DNA from 4 places in the Kitasatospora arboriphila genome. Region 1 is predicted to be linked to each of the others. Evidence: riboswitches for the same ligand, from Rfam matches in the RefSeq annotation. Region 1 holds a riboswitch; each other region holds the start of a gene.
What was found. Region 1 has a riboswitch for cobalamin ahead of ABD353_RS03550 (cobalamin biosynthesis protein). Riboswitches for the same ligand answer to the same signal wherever they lie in the genome.
Positions count from the first base shown of each region.

Region 2: linked by a shared signal. The riboswitch ahead of ABD353_RS17070 (ribonucleoside-diphosphate reductase subunit alpha) and the one ahead of ABD353_RS03550 (cobalamin biosynthesis protein) in region 1 are both predicted to bind cobalamin.
Region 3: linked by a shared signal. The riboswitch ahead of nicT (Nickel transporter NicT) and the one ahead of ABD353_RS03550 (cobalamin biosynthesis protein) in region 1 are both predicted to bind cobalamin.
Region 4: linked by a shared signal. The riboswitch ahead of cobN (cobaltochelatase subunit CobN) and the one ahead of ABD353_RS03550 (cobalamin biosynthesis protein) in region 1 are both predicted to bind cobalamin.

Region 1 covers NZ_BAAALD010000004.1:81,850-85,402, reverse strand. Annotated here, with positions in the region: gene ABD353_RS03555 (cobyric acid synthase) at 1-758, opposite strand, end outside; gene ABD353_RS03550 (cobalamin biosynthesis protein) at 949-1,926, opposite strand; cobalamin riboswitch at 2,018-2,237, opposite strand; gene ABD353_RS03545 (helix-turn-helix domain-containing protein) at 2,382-3,071, shown strand; gene ABD353_RS03540 (alpha/beta hydrolase family protein) at 3,176-3,553, shown strand, end outside.
Region 2 covers NZ_BAAALD010000029.1:69,384-72,936, forward strand. Annotated here, with positions in the region: gene ABD353_RS17065 (GNAT family N-acetyltransferase) at 83-577, shown strand; cobalamin riboswitch at 1,174-1,305, shown strand; gene ABD353_RS17070 (ribonucleoside-diphosphate reductase subunit alpha) at 1,517-3,553, shown strand, end outside.
Region 3 covers NZ_BAAALD010000026.1:30,519-34,071, forward strand. Annotated here, with positions in the region: gene ABD353_RS15710 (phosphatidylinositol-specific phospholipase C domain-containing protein) at 1-653, opposite strand, end outside; gene ABD353_RS15715 (ArsR/SmtB family transcription factor) at 870-1,232, opposite strand; cobalamin riboswitch at 1,315-1,518, shown strand; gene nicT (Nickel transporter NicT) at 1,551-2,666, shown strand; gene ABD353_RS15725 (EamA family transporter) at 2,707-3,553, opposite strand, start outside.
Region 4 covers NZ_BAAALD010000002.1:2,993-6,545, reverse strand. Annotated here, with positions in the region: gene ABD353_RS01175 (cobalamin biosynthesis protein CobG) at 1-707, opposite strand, end outside; cobalamin riboswitch at 780-930, shown strand; gene cobN (cobaltochelatase subunit CobN) at 1,333-3,553, shown strand, end outside.

The DNA of each region.
Region 1 (3,553 bases):
TGCGGGGCCGCGGTCGGACGGTTCTCCACCGCCGTCGACAGGTCCAGCGAGTCCTCGGCGTCCAGCCACAGGCCGGACAGCATCGGCAGCGTGCCCAGCACCGGACGGCCCGTCAGCTCCCGCAGCATCTCCAGCCCCGGCGCCAGCAGCCGGGCGTCCCCGCGGAACTTGTTCACGAACCAGCCCGCCACCAGCGCCTGGTCCTGCGCGGACAGCAGCGCCAGGGTGCCGTACATCGCCGCGAACACGCCGCCGCGGTCGATGTCGCCGACCACCACCACCGGCAGGTTCGCCGCCGTGGCCAGGCCCATGTTGGCGATGTCCCGGTCCCGCAGGTTGATCTCCGCGGGCGAGCCGGCGCCCTCGCAGACCACCACCTCGTACCGGCTGCGCAGGTCCGCCAGGCACTCCAGCGCCCGCTCCAGCAGGACGGGCTTGCGCTCGCGGTAGTCCAGCGCCCCGACCTCGGCGACCGGCCGGCCGAGCAGCACCACCTGGCTGCGGCCGTCCGCCCCCGGCTTCAGCAGCACCGGGTTCATCGCCGCCTCCGGCGCCACCATGGCGGCCTGCGCCTGCATCGCCTGGGCGCGGCCGATCTCGGCGCCGTCCGCGGTGACGAAGGAGTTCAGCGACATGTTCTGCGCCTTGAACGGCGCCACCCGCACCCCCTGCCGGGCCAGCCACCGGCAGATCCCCGCCGTGACCACGCTCTTGCCCGCGTCCGAGGTCGTCCCTGCCACCAGCAGAGCCTTCGTCACGTGACACTCCCTTGCTTACGTGTGGCGCCGGCGGTGAGAACGGCCGTCCCGGCCGCAACGGCCGGCATTCCCGGGGCGCGAGTGGGCACGCCGGCCGCGACGGTGGGCATCCCGGGGGCGCCGACCAGTCCGGTGCGCCCGCGAGTGGCCCGTACTCCTCCTGCGCACCCGGCGACCCGCCGAACCGCCGTCATCGCTTCCTCCCCGGCTCACGGGCATCCCGCCCCCGACGTCCCCGTGCCAGGCCGGTGAGGCCGCGGGCGGCCGTGGTGACGGCCAGGGCCAGGATGCCGACGCGGCGGGAGAGGCGGCAGGCGCGTTCGATGTCCGCGACGGCGACCGGGCGGAGTTCGGCGCCGAGGACGGGGCGGTGCTCGACACGCTCGCCGTACCGCAGGGTGCCGCCGAGGCGGACGCCGAGGCCGCCGGCGAAGGCCGACTCGGCCTGTCCGGCGTTGGGGCTGGGGTGTGACGACCCGTCGCGCCGCCAGACCTTCCAGGCGGCCCGCGGGTGCTCCGCGGCGGCGACGGTCAGCAGCGCGGTGAGCCGGGCGCCCGGCCAGCCCGCCACGTCGTCGAGCCGGGCGGAGGCCCAGCCGAAGCGCAGGTGGCGGGGCGAGCGGTGGCCCACCATCGCGTCCAGGGTGTTGACGGCCCGGAAGGCCAGCAGCCCGGGGGTGCCCGCCAGCGCGCCCCAGGTGAGGGCGTTGACGACCGCGTCGGCGGTGTTCTCGGCGACGGACTCGACGACGGCGCGGGCGATCTGCTGCTCGTCCAGGGCGCTCGGGTCGCGCCCGCACAGGTGGGGGAGCCGCCCGCGGGCGGCGGCGAGGGCGCCGGCCTCCAGGGAGCGGCCGATCGCGCGGGCCTCCCGGGTGAGCGAGGTGCCGCCGAGGACCGTCCAGGCGGCGGCCGCGGCGAGCGCGGCGCGGGCCGCGGGACGGCCCCGCAGCGCGTGGTCGGCGAGGGCGGCCCCGGCCGCGACGGCGCCCACGCTCAGCGCGGTGAAGGCGGTGCCGGCGCCCCGGTGGTCGCGCCAGAGCCGGCGCTCCAGGCGTCCGGCGGCGCTGCCGAAGAGGGCGACCGGGTGGCCGCGGCGGGGGTCGGCGAGGGCGGTGTCGGCGAGGTGGCCGGCCACGGCGCCCAGCAGGTAGGGGGCGGAGCTCAGACGGGCCACGGCCCGGCTCCCCGGTCGGGGCGCAGCGGTGACCGCTGGGCAGCCTGCATGGCGTGCGTGTCCTCACTCAGGGTCCGCGCCCTGGATCGACGAACCGGCGGCGAGAGTCTCCTGGCTTCCGGGTCCGGCGCGCGCTCGGGCCTTCCAGCGGCCCTGTGGCGGACCGCCGTGACCGTGCAGGTCGAGCGTGCTCCCCGGTGACAGTGGCGGGACCGCGCCGGATTCGCACCGGCTTCCTCTGCATGCCTCCGTATGGCCCCGAGATCCCATCACGCGCTCCGACCACCAGTCAACAAAGCCTCCGGAGGGCTTGGTCACACTCCGTCGCCGGATTCCGTCGCCGCCCGCCCCGTACGATCCTCCAGCGCCGGGCGGTTCCGCCGGGGCCGGGTTCGTGCGTTCGGCGTGTGGGTGGTGCCGTGCGGGCGCCCGTACGTTCTTGTCGCATGCGACGCAGACCGTCCGCACCGCCTCCGGTGCCGTTCTCCCCGCCGGCCGCGCGGGCGCACCGCGCCGGGCTCGGCCTGAGCCCGGAGCAGGTCGCCGAGGCCATGGCCGCGCACGGTGTCCGGCTGCTGTCCTCGCACGTGGCGGCCTGGGAGGCCGGTGAGTTCCTCCCGTCGGAGGAGGAGTTCATCGCGCTCTCCCGGGCGCTGTGGTGCCCGCCCGCCCAGCTGATGGGCGTCGCGCCGGCGACCCTGCGGGACTTCCGGCTGGCCCGGGAGCTCACCCGGGAGCAGGCCGCGCACCGGATCGGGGTGGGTGCGGCGACCTACGCGAGGGCCGAGGCCACCGGACGCTGGGACGCGGACGGCGAGCAGGGCCTGGCGCTGGCGCACGTGCTCGGGCTGCCGCTGCGGGTGCTGGTCCGGGTGACCGGGCGTCAGGACGACCTGGACCGGCGGCTGCGCCAGGTGGTGGACGGCCGCTGGCAGGCGCAGCTGCGGGAGGTGGGCCGGATCGTGCCCGTCCCGCACGACCTGCTGGGCGGGGTGCTGGCCGAGTTGCAGGACGAGTACCTCGTCCCCGGGCACTGGGGCTCGTCGGTGCCGGACGCCGCCCGTCCGCCGGCCCGGCCGCTCGCGGAGCGGTTCTGGGAGCTGCTGGCCCGCCGGGGCACCGACGTGCCGGTCTGACCCGCCCGGACGGACCCGCCCGGACGGACCCGCCCGGGTGGCCCGCTCCCGGGCCGGGGCGTGGACTGGGATCGCCATGTCCGTGCCGCCACACCGGGAGCGCCATGCGTTGGGGAACCGCCGCGATCGTCGCGGCCGCCGCCGTCGGGACGGGTGCCGCGGCACTGCTGATCGGCCGCCGGGTGTCCGAACGGGCCGTCCGGCCCGGGTTCGCGGGAGCCTTCGCGGCCGCCGGGCAGGCGGGCGGACCGGGCATCCGGGTGCAGGAGCTGGCCGCGGACCGCGTCATGCTCACCCGCAGCGTGGAGACCGAGCGCCCCGGCCGCTACGCCCTGGAGTGGGCCGGGGGCGGGCACGCGGTGGTCGGCGACGTGCTGGCCACCGGGCCGCAGAGCGTCACCCGCCGGCTGCTCGCCACCGGCGCCGGCTCGCTGTACAGCGGGACGGAGGTCCGGGTGACCGCCCGGGTGCACCTCGGCGAC
Region 2 (3,553 bases), on a different contig from region 1:
ATCCCGCCGATCCGTCCGTCCCCGATCGGCTGCACCGTCCCCCGGCCGTCCGGGACGGGTCCCCGGAAGGCAGACTGGACGGATGGACGTCGTCATCCGCCGTGCCCGCGAACGGGACCTCGAACCGGCCGGCGAGCTCTCGGTCGAGGTCTACGTCGGTGACGGCTACAGCCTCGCCGAAGGGCCGTACGCCGGGCTCCTCCGCGACACCCGCCGCCGCAGCGAGGAGGCCGAGCTCCTCGTCGCCGTCGACGGCCGGGACGAGCATGTGCTCGGCTGCGTGACCTTCGCGGTCGGCGGTACGGCCTGGGCCGACATCTCGCAGCCGGACGAGGGCGAGATCCGGATGCTGGCGGTCGCCCGGGCCGCCCGCGGCCGCGGAGTCGGCTCGGCCCTCGTCAGGGCCGCGATGGACCGCAGTCGCGAACTCGGCCTGACCGGTATGGCCTTCTCCACCCGCCCGGACATGACGGACGCCCACCGGGTGTACGAACGGCTCGGTTTCCGCCGTGCCCCCGAGCGCGACTGGGCCCCGATGCCCGGCATCGACCTGATGGTCTATGCCCTGACGTTCTGACGTGACTCGCCCCGAACGATTCGTTCGACCGGAGCCCGACCACACCGACACCCGCACCCGCACCCGCACCCGCACCCGCACGTGAACTCGACGAGCCGGGCGGAAGCACCCGCCGGCGACGGTGCCGAGCCGATGCCGATGCCGACGGCATCACCCGACCGAGCCGCCCTCGAACCGCCCCGGAGCCATCGGCGAGTTGCAGAGGCAGGCGGTCAAGGTGAGCCCGACACCGCACCGGAGCCAGGACCGGCGGCACAGCGGCCACCCCACCGCGGCGGAAAGGGACTTGGTCACGGCGGAAAGGGTCTAGCCGCAGAGCCGGCGGTCCTCGCTCCGCGGGATTCGCCGATCCCCTGGGCTCCGGGCCGACCCGTAGAACCGGGCGGCACCCCCGTACCGTCACTCATGACTGCAGATCGTAGGCCATCGGGCCCGCAGACTCCCGCGGCGGTGGCCGTTCCGTGAGCGGAGCGCGGGGGCGACGAGTGGGTCGGGTGTGCCCGAAGTGTGCACGGCCCGTTCGGCGAGGCCGTCGCAGCCACGGACGCGACACGCTGCGTGCACAAGATATGGGGGTACATCAGGGAGACACCACAACATGTATGCTCACTCTCGCTGTCGACGCAGGGGAACCCGGTGCAAGTCCGGGACTGCCCCGCAACGGTGAGCAGGCCCGTGAACGCCCGGGCCCGCGCAGTCCGAGGGCCTGCCGACGGTGTGCCACCGGCTTCCCCGCAGATGCCATGAAGCACAGCTGTACGTCCGGGCCTCGCGGGTGGGCCGGGTGGCGACGCGCACCCCCGACACGGTCGGGCGGTGCCGGTCTCCCCTGCCACGCGCATGCCCGGACGCGCCCCCGGCCCCCGGCCCGGGGGTGTCCGAAGCGTCCGCTGCCGCCACAGGAGAGAGTGCGCCTTGACCGTCGCTGCCTCAGTCACCCTGCCCTCCCAGGGATCCGCCGACAACGACCGGCCCGACCCCGGTGCCGCGCTGCTCCGGCTGCTCACCGACCGCAGCACCGACCTCCCCCAGGTGGACCCCGGCCACGTCGCCGCCGCCGCGCTGCGCGGCCGCCACGCCGGTTCGGACTTCGCCGAGCTCCGCGGGCTGGCCGTGGAGGCCGCCGCGTCGATGATCGCCGAGGACCCGCAGTACTCGAAGCTCGCGGCCCGCCTGTTGGCGCTGGAGATCCGCGACGAGGCGGTCTCCCAGGGCGCGGTCACCTTCGCCGCCTCGATCGCCGTCGGCCACGCCGAGGGCCTGATCGGCGACACCACGGCCGCGTTCGTGGCCAAGCACGCGGCCGCCTTCGACGCGCTGGTCGACCTGCAGGGCGACGACCGCTTCGAGTACTTCGGCCTGCGCACCGTGCAGTCCCGCTACCTGCTGCGCCACCCGATCACCCGCAAGGTGGTCGAGACCCCGCAGTACTTCCTGCTGCGCGTGGCGGCCGGTCTCGCGGTCGGCGACACCGAGAAGTCGGTGGCCGAGGTGGCCGAGCTCTACCGGCTGATGAGCCGTCTGGAGTACCTGACGTCCTCTCCGACGCTGTTCAACTCCGGCACCAAGCACCCCCAGATGTCGTCCTGCTACCTGCTGGACTCGCCGCTGGACAACCTGGACTCGATCTACAACCGCTACGCGCAGATCGCCCGGCTGTCCAAGCACGCCGGCGGCATCGGCCTGTCCTACTCGCGGATCCGCTCCCGCGGCAGCCTGATCCGCGGCACCAACGGCCAGTCGAACGGCATCGTGCCGTTCCTGCGCACCCTGGACTCCTCGGTCGCCGCGGTCAACCAGGGCGGCCGCCGCAAGGGCGCGGCCTGCGTCTACCTGGAGACCTGGCACGCCGACATCGAGGAGTTCCTGGAGCTCCGCGACAACACCGGCGAGGAGGCCCGGCGCACCCACAACCTCAACCTGGCGCACTGGATCCCGGACGAGTTCATGCGCCGGGTGAACGCCAACGAGGACTGGTCGCTGTTCTCCCCCGCCGACGTGCCCGAGCTGGTCGACCTGTGGGGCGCCGACTTCGACGAGGCGTACCGCAAGGCCGAGCAGGCCGGCAAGGCCGTCCGCACCATCCCGGCGCAGACCCTGTACGCCCGGATGATGCGCACCCTGGCGCAGACCGGCAACGGCTGGATGACCTTCAAGGACGCCTCCAACCGGGCCGCCAACCAGACCGCGCTGCCCGGCCGCACCGTGCACTCCTCCAACCTGTGCACGGAGATCCTGGAGGTCACCGACGACTCCGAGACGGCCGTCTGCAACCTCGGCTCGGTGAACCTGGGCGCCCACGTGGCCGCCGGCGCCACCGCCGCCGACCTGCTGAACGCGATGGACTGGGAGCGCCTGGACGCCACCGTCCGCACCGCGGTGACCTTCCTCGACCGGGTCATCGACATCAACTTCTACCCGACCACCGAGGCGGGCACCTCCAACTCCCGCTGGCGGCCGGTCGGCCTCGGCGTGATGGGCCTGCAGGACGTCTTCTTCCAGCTGCGGATCGACTTCGACTCCGCCGAGGCGAAGACCCTCTCCACCCTGATCTCCGAGCGCATCATGCTCACCGCCTACGAGCGCTCCGCGGACCTCGCCGAGCAGTTCGGCCGCCACGAGGCGTACGGCGAGACCCGCGCGGCCCGCGGCGAGCTGCACATCGACCACTTCGGTGCCGCCGCCCCGCAGTGGACGGAGCGCTGGGACGCGCTGCGCGCCCGGATCGCCGAGACCGGCCTGCGCAACTCGCTGCTGCTGGCGATCGCGCCGACCGCCACCATCGCCTCCATCGCCGGCGTGTACGAGTGCATCGAGCCGCAGGTGTCCAACCTGTTCAAGCGCGAGACGCTCTCCGGCGAGTTCCTCCAGGTCAACCCGTACCTGGTGCGCGAGCTCAAGGAGCTCGGCGTCTGGGACCAGCAGACCCGGGACGCGCTGCGCGAGACCAACGGCTCGGTGCAGGACCTCAACTGG
Region 3 (3,553 bases), on a different contig from region 1:
AGGGTGTCGAAGGGGTTGCCCTCCTCGACGGTGCCGGGGATGACGTCCACCAGGACCCGGCCGGCGAGGGCGTCGCGGGTCGGCCAGTTGCCGGCCTTCGCGGCCTCGTCGAGGTTCGGGTAGCTGCCGCCGCCGGGCTTGGCGAGCAGGTCGGCGGGGCGGAAGACGGCGCTGCCGAGGTGGGCGGCTATCAGGGCGTCCAGCTGGGCCGGGCCCATGCCGCGGTTGGCGGCGAACCCGCCCTTGAGCTCCAGCTTGACGACGAGCGGGCCGCTCGACGGGTGGGCGGCGAGCCAGATCCGCAGGTCGTCGAGGCAGTACTCGAGGTTCTTGTTGGTGCCGCCGCTGTACAGCGTCGCCGGGCCGGTGGCGGCGGTGCAGTTGTTGGCGTTGCCGAGCGGGTTGGAGTGGCTGACCTTCCACTCCTTGGTGACGGTGTCCGTCCACGCGTCGAGCTCGATCATGCCGGTGCCGGTGTCCAGGCTCTGCGCGAGGAAGGGGAAGGCGGCCGGGTCGTAGGTGTTGTGGATCCCGACGGCGGTGGCCGAACCGAACGGCAGGCCGCCGCCGGTGGCGGCGCCGGACTGGTGCGCGGGGAGCAGGGTGGCGGCCGCGGCCAGCAGCCCCACGGCGAACGTACGGCGAAGCTTCACGGGTGTCTCCTCGTCAGGAGCCTGGGGACGGCGGGCCGGACGGACCGCCTCCGGAAGCATGGGCCACCGGAACGGCTTCGAGGTGACATGACAAGAAAACTTGGCTGAAGCTGACCCCCCGTCCCGCTGACAAACCGTCAGGAAGCCCTCATACCGTGCAGGGGGCCGTACCGTGCAGGGGTTCCTGCCGTGCGGGCGGTCGTTCCGAGCGAGCGCTCAGTCGGCGCGCCCCAGCACCCCGTGCTCCAGCACCTCGGCCACCGCGGTGTCGGTCAGCCGGTAGCGCACCACCCGGCCGTCCCGCTCGCCCTCGACCACGCCCGCGGCGCGCAGCAGCCGCAGCGCCTGGGAGACCGCCGGATCGCGCATCCCGGTGGCCAGCGCCAGGTCGGTGACGGCCAGCGGTCCGGTGGTGTGCAGGGCGAGCAGCAGCGCGAGCCGCCCCGGGTCGGCGAGCAGGCCGAACACCTCCGCCCAGGCCCGGACCCGCCCGGTGTCGCCGATCCCGGCGATCGCCTCGCAGACCCGGTGCCCGTCGATGGTGCGGTGGCCTGCGCGATCGGCGGGGAGGAGGTGCATGGCGGCATTCTCGCAGGCCGACCGGCCGTGATCTACGACACCTGCGCGGTTGTGCAGGCTTGCAGCTGTCGGTCCGTCACCCCTACGGTGGAGCAGCCGTGGTGTTCGGGAAGACCGGTGCAGGACCTCAGGGTCCGAGTCCGGAGCGGCCCTCGCCACTGTGAACGGGGAGTCAATCCGTACCCCTCGCGGGTCACTGGGCGCAGGCGCGCCCGGGAAGGCCGGGTACGGGCACCGTCAGAACCTCCCCGTGAGCCAGGAGACCGGCCACGGCACCTCACGACGTCATTCCACGAGGTGCTGGAGCGTGAACCGCAGATGACCCTGCCCGCAACCGGTACGGCCGCGCCGCCGACCGCCCCCGGCCTGCCCGCCTTCCGCTGGCGCCGGGAGGACACCCTCCGCACGGCCGGCCTGCTGGCGGTCATCCTGGCGATGCACGTGGCCGCCTTCGGCACGCTCTTCCTGCTGGTCGTGCCGGAGCGCTACGAGGTCGGCACCCAGGTCTTCGGCGCCGGACTCGGCATCACCGCCTACACCCTGGGCATGCGGCACGCCTTCGACGCCGACCACATCGCCGTGATCGACAACACCACCCGCAAGCTGATGGCCGACGGCCGGAGACCGGTCTCGGTGGGCTTCTGGTTCGCCCTCGGCCACTCGTCGATGGTGGTGCTGATGGCCGCCCTGGTCGCGGGCGGCGCCCAGCTGGCCGGGGTGCTGATGGACGACGGCTCGACCACCCACCAGGTGCTCGGCACCATCGGCACCACCGCCTCCGGCGCCTTCCTCTACCTGATCGCCGCGCTCAACCTGGCGGCCCTGCTCGGCATCCTGCGGGTCTTCCGGGCGATGCGGGCCGGCACCTTCGACGAGGCGGAGCTCGAACGGCAGCTCGACTCGCGCGGGCTGATGAACCGCGTCCTGCGCCGCGCCACCCGCTCGATCTCCCGCCCCGGCCAGATGTTCCCGGTCGGCATGGTGCTGGGCCTCGGCTTCGACACCGCCACCGAGGTGACGCTGATGGTGATGGCCGGTTCGGGCGCCGCGGCGGGCCTGCCCTGGTACGCGATCGTCTGCCTGCCGCTGCTGTTCGCCGCCGGGATGAGCCTGTTCGACACCCTCGACGGCACGTTCATGAACTTCGCCTACCAGTGGGCGTTCTCCAACCCCGTCCGCAAGGTGTTCTACAACCTCGCCATCACCGGCCTGTCGATCGCGGTGGCCTTCGTCATCGGCACGATCGAGCTCGTCGCGGTGCTGCACGACAAGCTGGGCCTGAGTGACCCGGTGAGCGGCTGGATCGCCGGACTCAGCCTGGACAACGTCGGCTTCGTCATCGTCGGCCTGTTCGTGGTGGTGTGGGCGGCGGCGATCGGCTACTGGCGGATCGCCCGGGTCGAGCAGCGCTGGACGCCCGGCGGGGCGGGCTGAGGTGGCCCGCGGGCGGCCGCCCCGAACGGCGGACGGGGTGTCAGCCCGCCGCCAGCAGCAGCGTGCCCGCCACCGCGAGGCCCGCGCCGAGCAGTTGGACGCGCCGCAGCCGCTCCTTGAGCAGCCCCCGGGCCATCAGCGCGGTGACCACGGGGTAGAGCGAGGCCAGCACCGCGGCGACGGCCACCGACCCGCGGTGCGAGGCGGCGGCGAAGGCGGCGTTCGCGGCGACGTCGGCCGCCCCGACCGCGGTCAGCGCGGGCAGGCTCCGCCGCAGCGTCCCCGCTGCGCCGGGCTCCCGCCCGCGGCGCCCGGCCAGCAGGACGCCGCCGCCGACCGCCACGTTGCAGAGCCGCTGCACGCACAGCACGAGCAGCAGCCCGCCGCCGTCGGAGGCCCGGGCGACCAGGGCCATCACCGTGCCCATGCCGAGGGCCGCCGACAGCGTCAGCACCAGCACCCGCAGGCCGACCGTGCCGCCGCCGCGCCCGCCCCGCCCGGCCAGCCCGCCCCCGAGCACGGCGCCCGCGATGCCGCCGGCCTGCGCCGGGCCCGGGCGCTCCCCGAGCAGCAGCCCGAGCCCGACCGGCACCGCGACGCCGACGGTCGCCAGCGGCGAGACCACCCCCATGGGCCCGAGCGCGAGGGCGCGGTAGAAGGCGAGGAGCGCGAACGGCCCGATCACCCCCGCCGCCACCGCGTACCAGAGGCCGGCGGAGGCCGCGCCCGCGCCGCCGACGGCGAGGACGGCCGGGACGAGCAGCACGGCCGCGGCGGCCTGCGAGGCGACCACCACGGTCAGCGCGGACAGCCGGCGGGTGAGCGAGCCGCCGCCGTAGTCGGCCATGCCCCACAGCAGGCTGGCGGCGAGGGCGAGGAGCTGGGAC
Region 4 (3,553 bases), on a different contig from region 1:
AGGTCGCCGGGCGGCAGGAGTTCGGGGACCTCGCGCAGGTGCCAGGCCCGGGTGCCGGTGGTGCGCAGCGCGTCGAGGAAGGCCCGGGCGGCGTCCAGGGCGGCGTCCACGGCCTGTGCGGCCGGCACCGCGCGGACGGTCGTCTCGCGGCCGAGCCGCAGCAGGGCGGTGCCGCCGGGCGCTGCGATCAATGTCACATCGGCGTTCAGGGCGGCGACATCGCCGCGGCCGTCGTCCAGGGCGAACAGGAACTTGCCGGAGAGCGCGGCCGCCCAGGGCGCCGCGCAGAGCTTCGCGTCCAGCTCGCGCACCCGGGCAGCGGTGTCGGCGTGCCCCTCGGCGTCGAGGCCGGCGGTCGGCGAGGCGACGATGTTGCGCACCCGCTCGTGGGTGTCGGAGGGCAGCAGGCCGACGGCCCGCAGCCGGTCGGCGAGTTCCGCGCCGCAGGCCGAAGCCAGGCCGCGCAGTTGGACGTTGCCGCGCGAGGTGGTCTCCAGCGCGCCGTCGCCGAGCGCCTCGGCCGCATCGGCCAGCGCCATTGCCTGACGAACCGTCAGCAGTCCGCCGGGCACGCGGATGCGGGCGAGGGCGCCGTCGTCGGCCGTGTGCAGACGAAGGGCCCCCGGACAGGCGTCCGGCCGGCCCCGGTCGGGCACGGCGGAGCCCGCCCCGGCGGGGTCGGGAGTCGGTGGCATGGCGGCGAGCATACAGATTGTCCGACGGGGCGCCCCGTCGTCTGGATCACAGTCCGCGTGCAGTCCCGCGGCCGTCCGCCACCCCGTACGATGCTGCCGGACGGTCCGTGCGGGCCGTCCGACGCCAGCGACGGCAAGCGGAGGAAACCGGTGCAAATCCGGTGCGGTCCCGCCACTGTAACCACGGCTCAGCCGCCGTGGAGCCAGGAACTCCCGCCGTCCTCCACCAGCCCGGGGCGCGGACCCCGAGGAAGGCCCGACCTGTGCGCTGCCGCATGCCCGGCTCCGCCGTCCCGCCCGGACGCGCCGAGCCGCCGCCCGCCGTCCCGGTGACCCCGGCGGCGGTCCGCCGCACCCCTGGGGCGCGTCCTCAACAATCACGGGTGCACCACAAGGGGCACGGGGAACTGCGCAATCCGGGGTGGGTGTCACGACGGCACGGGCCAAGCCGCGGTTTGCACGGTAGCCCGCATCCGGATTGCGCAGTTCCCCGCGCCCCTGGAATGACCACCCGAGCACCCTTGAAGACAGGCCGTCGCACCGCACCCCGCTCCGCCCCGCGCACCGGGCTGCCGTCCACCGCCCCGGTGCGCCGCCGCACGCCGTGGAACACCGACCAGGCCGGGAGGCCCTCCGCATGATCCTGCTGCTGTCGACCTCCGACACCGACCTGCTGAGCGCCCGCGCCTCGCAGGGCCCCGTCCGCTACCGGCTCGGCAACCCGGCCCGGCTGTCCGCCGAGGAGCTGCCCGCCCTGGTCGAGGGCACCGACCTGGTCGTCGTCCGCCTGCTCGGCGGCCGCCGCGCCTGGGAGGACGGCCTGGACGCGCTGCTCGCCGGGCCCCGCCCGGTCGTCGTGCTGACGGGCGAGCAGGCCCCGGACGCCCAGCTGATGGAGCTCTCCACCGTCCCGGCCGGCATCGCCGCCGAGGCGCACGCCTACCTCGCGCACGGCGGCCCGGCCAACCTCGCCGAGCTCGGCGCCTTCCTCTCCGACACCGTGCTGCTCACCGGCCACGGCTTCGCCCCGCCCGCCTCCGCCCCGGCCTGGGGCCCGCTGGAGCGTCAGGCCCGCGCCTCGGACGGCCCGCTGGTCGCCGTGCTCTACTACCGCGCCCACCACATGAGCGGGAACACCGCCTTCGTCGAGACGCTGTGCAGCGCGATCGAGGACGAGGGCGCCCGCGCGCTGCCGCTGTACTGCTCCTCGCTGCGCGGCGCCGAGCCGGAGCTGCTCGCCGAACTCGGCCGGGCCGACGCCATCGTCACCACCGTCCTCGCCGCGGGCGGCACCCGGCCCGCCGACGCGCAGGCCGGCGGCGACGAGGAGGCCTGGGACGCGGGCGCCCTCGCCGCCCTCGACCGGCCGATCCTGCAGGCCCTGTGCCTGACCTGGTCGCGCTCGCAGTGGGAGGAGAGCGACGACGGCCTCTCCCCGCTGGACACCGCCACCCAGGTCGCCGTCCCGGAGTTCGACGGCCGCCTGATCACCGTGCCGTTCTCCTTCAAGGAGCTGGACGAGGACGGCCTGACCGTCTACCGCGCCGACGCCGAGCGCTCCGCCCGGGTCGCCGGCATCGCCGTCCGGCACGCCCGGCTGCGCCACACCCCGGCGGCCGAGCGCCGTCTCGCCCTGGTGCTCTCCGCGTACCCGACCAAGCACGCCCGGGTCGGCAACGCGGTCGGCCTGGACACCCCGGCCAGTGCGGTGCGCCTGCTGCACCGCCTCCGGGAGGAGGGCATGGACCTGGGCACCGACCTGCCGGGCCTGGACACGACCTCCGCCTCCCACGAGGGCGACGAGCTGATCCACGCGCTGATCGCGGCCGGCGGCTACGACCAGGACTGGCTGACCGAGGACCAGCTCGCCCGCAACCCCGTCCGCATCCCGGCCGCCGACTACCGCCGCTGGTACGCCGCCCTGCCGCAGGGCCTGCGCGAGCAGGTCGAGGAGCACTGGGGCCCGGCCCCCGGCGAGCTGTACGTGGACCGTTCGCAGAACCCGGACGGCGACATCGTGCTCGCCGCGATCCGCTCCGGGAACCTGCTCGTCCTCATCCAGCCGCCGCGCGGCTTCGGCGAGAACCCGGTCGCGATCTACCACGACCCGGACCTGCCGCCCAGCCACCACTACCTGGCCGCCTACCGCTGGATCGCCGCCGCGCAGGAGGACGGCGGCTTCGGCGCGCACGCCGTGATCCACCTCGGCAAGCACGGCAACCTGGAGTGGCTGCCCGGCAAGACGGCCGCGCTGTCCGCCGAGTGCGGCCCGGACGCCGTCCTCGGCGACCTGCCGCTGATCTACCCCTTCCTGGTCAACGACCCGGGCGAGGGCACCCAGGCCAAGCGCCGCGCCCACGCCACCCTGGTCGACCACCTCGTCCCGCCGATGGCCCGCGCCGACTCGTACGGCGACATCGCGCGCCTGGAGCAGCTGCTCGACGAGTACTCCACGATCGCCGCGATGGACCCGGCGAAGCTGCCGGCGATCCGCGCCCAGATCTGGACGCTGATCCAGGCCGCCCGGCTCGACCACGACCTCGGCCTGGACGAGCGGCCCGAGGACGACGGCTTCGACGACTTCCTGCTGCACGTCGACGGCTGGCTGTGCGAGGTCAAGGACGCCCAGATCCGCGACGGCCTGCACGTCCTCGGCCAGGCCCCGGCCGGCACCGACCGGGTCAACATCGTGCTCGCCATCCTGCGCGCCCGGCAGATCTGGGGCGGCGTCAGCGCGCTGCCCGGTCTGCGCGAGGCGCTCGGCCTGGACGAGGCCGCGCTCACCCTCGGCGCCACCGACGCCGCCGAGGCGCAGGCCCGCGCCCTGGTCGAGGCGATGGAGGCCGAGGACTGGGCGC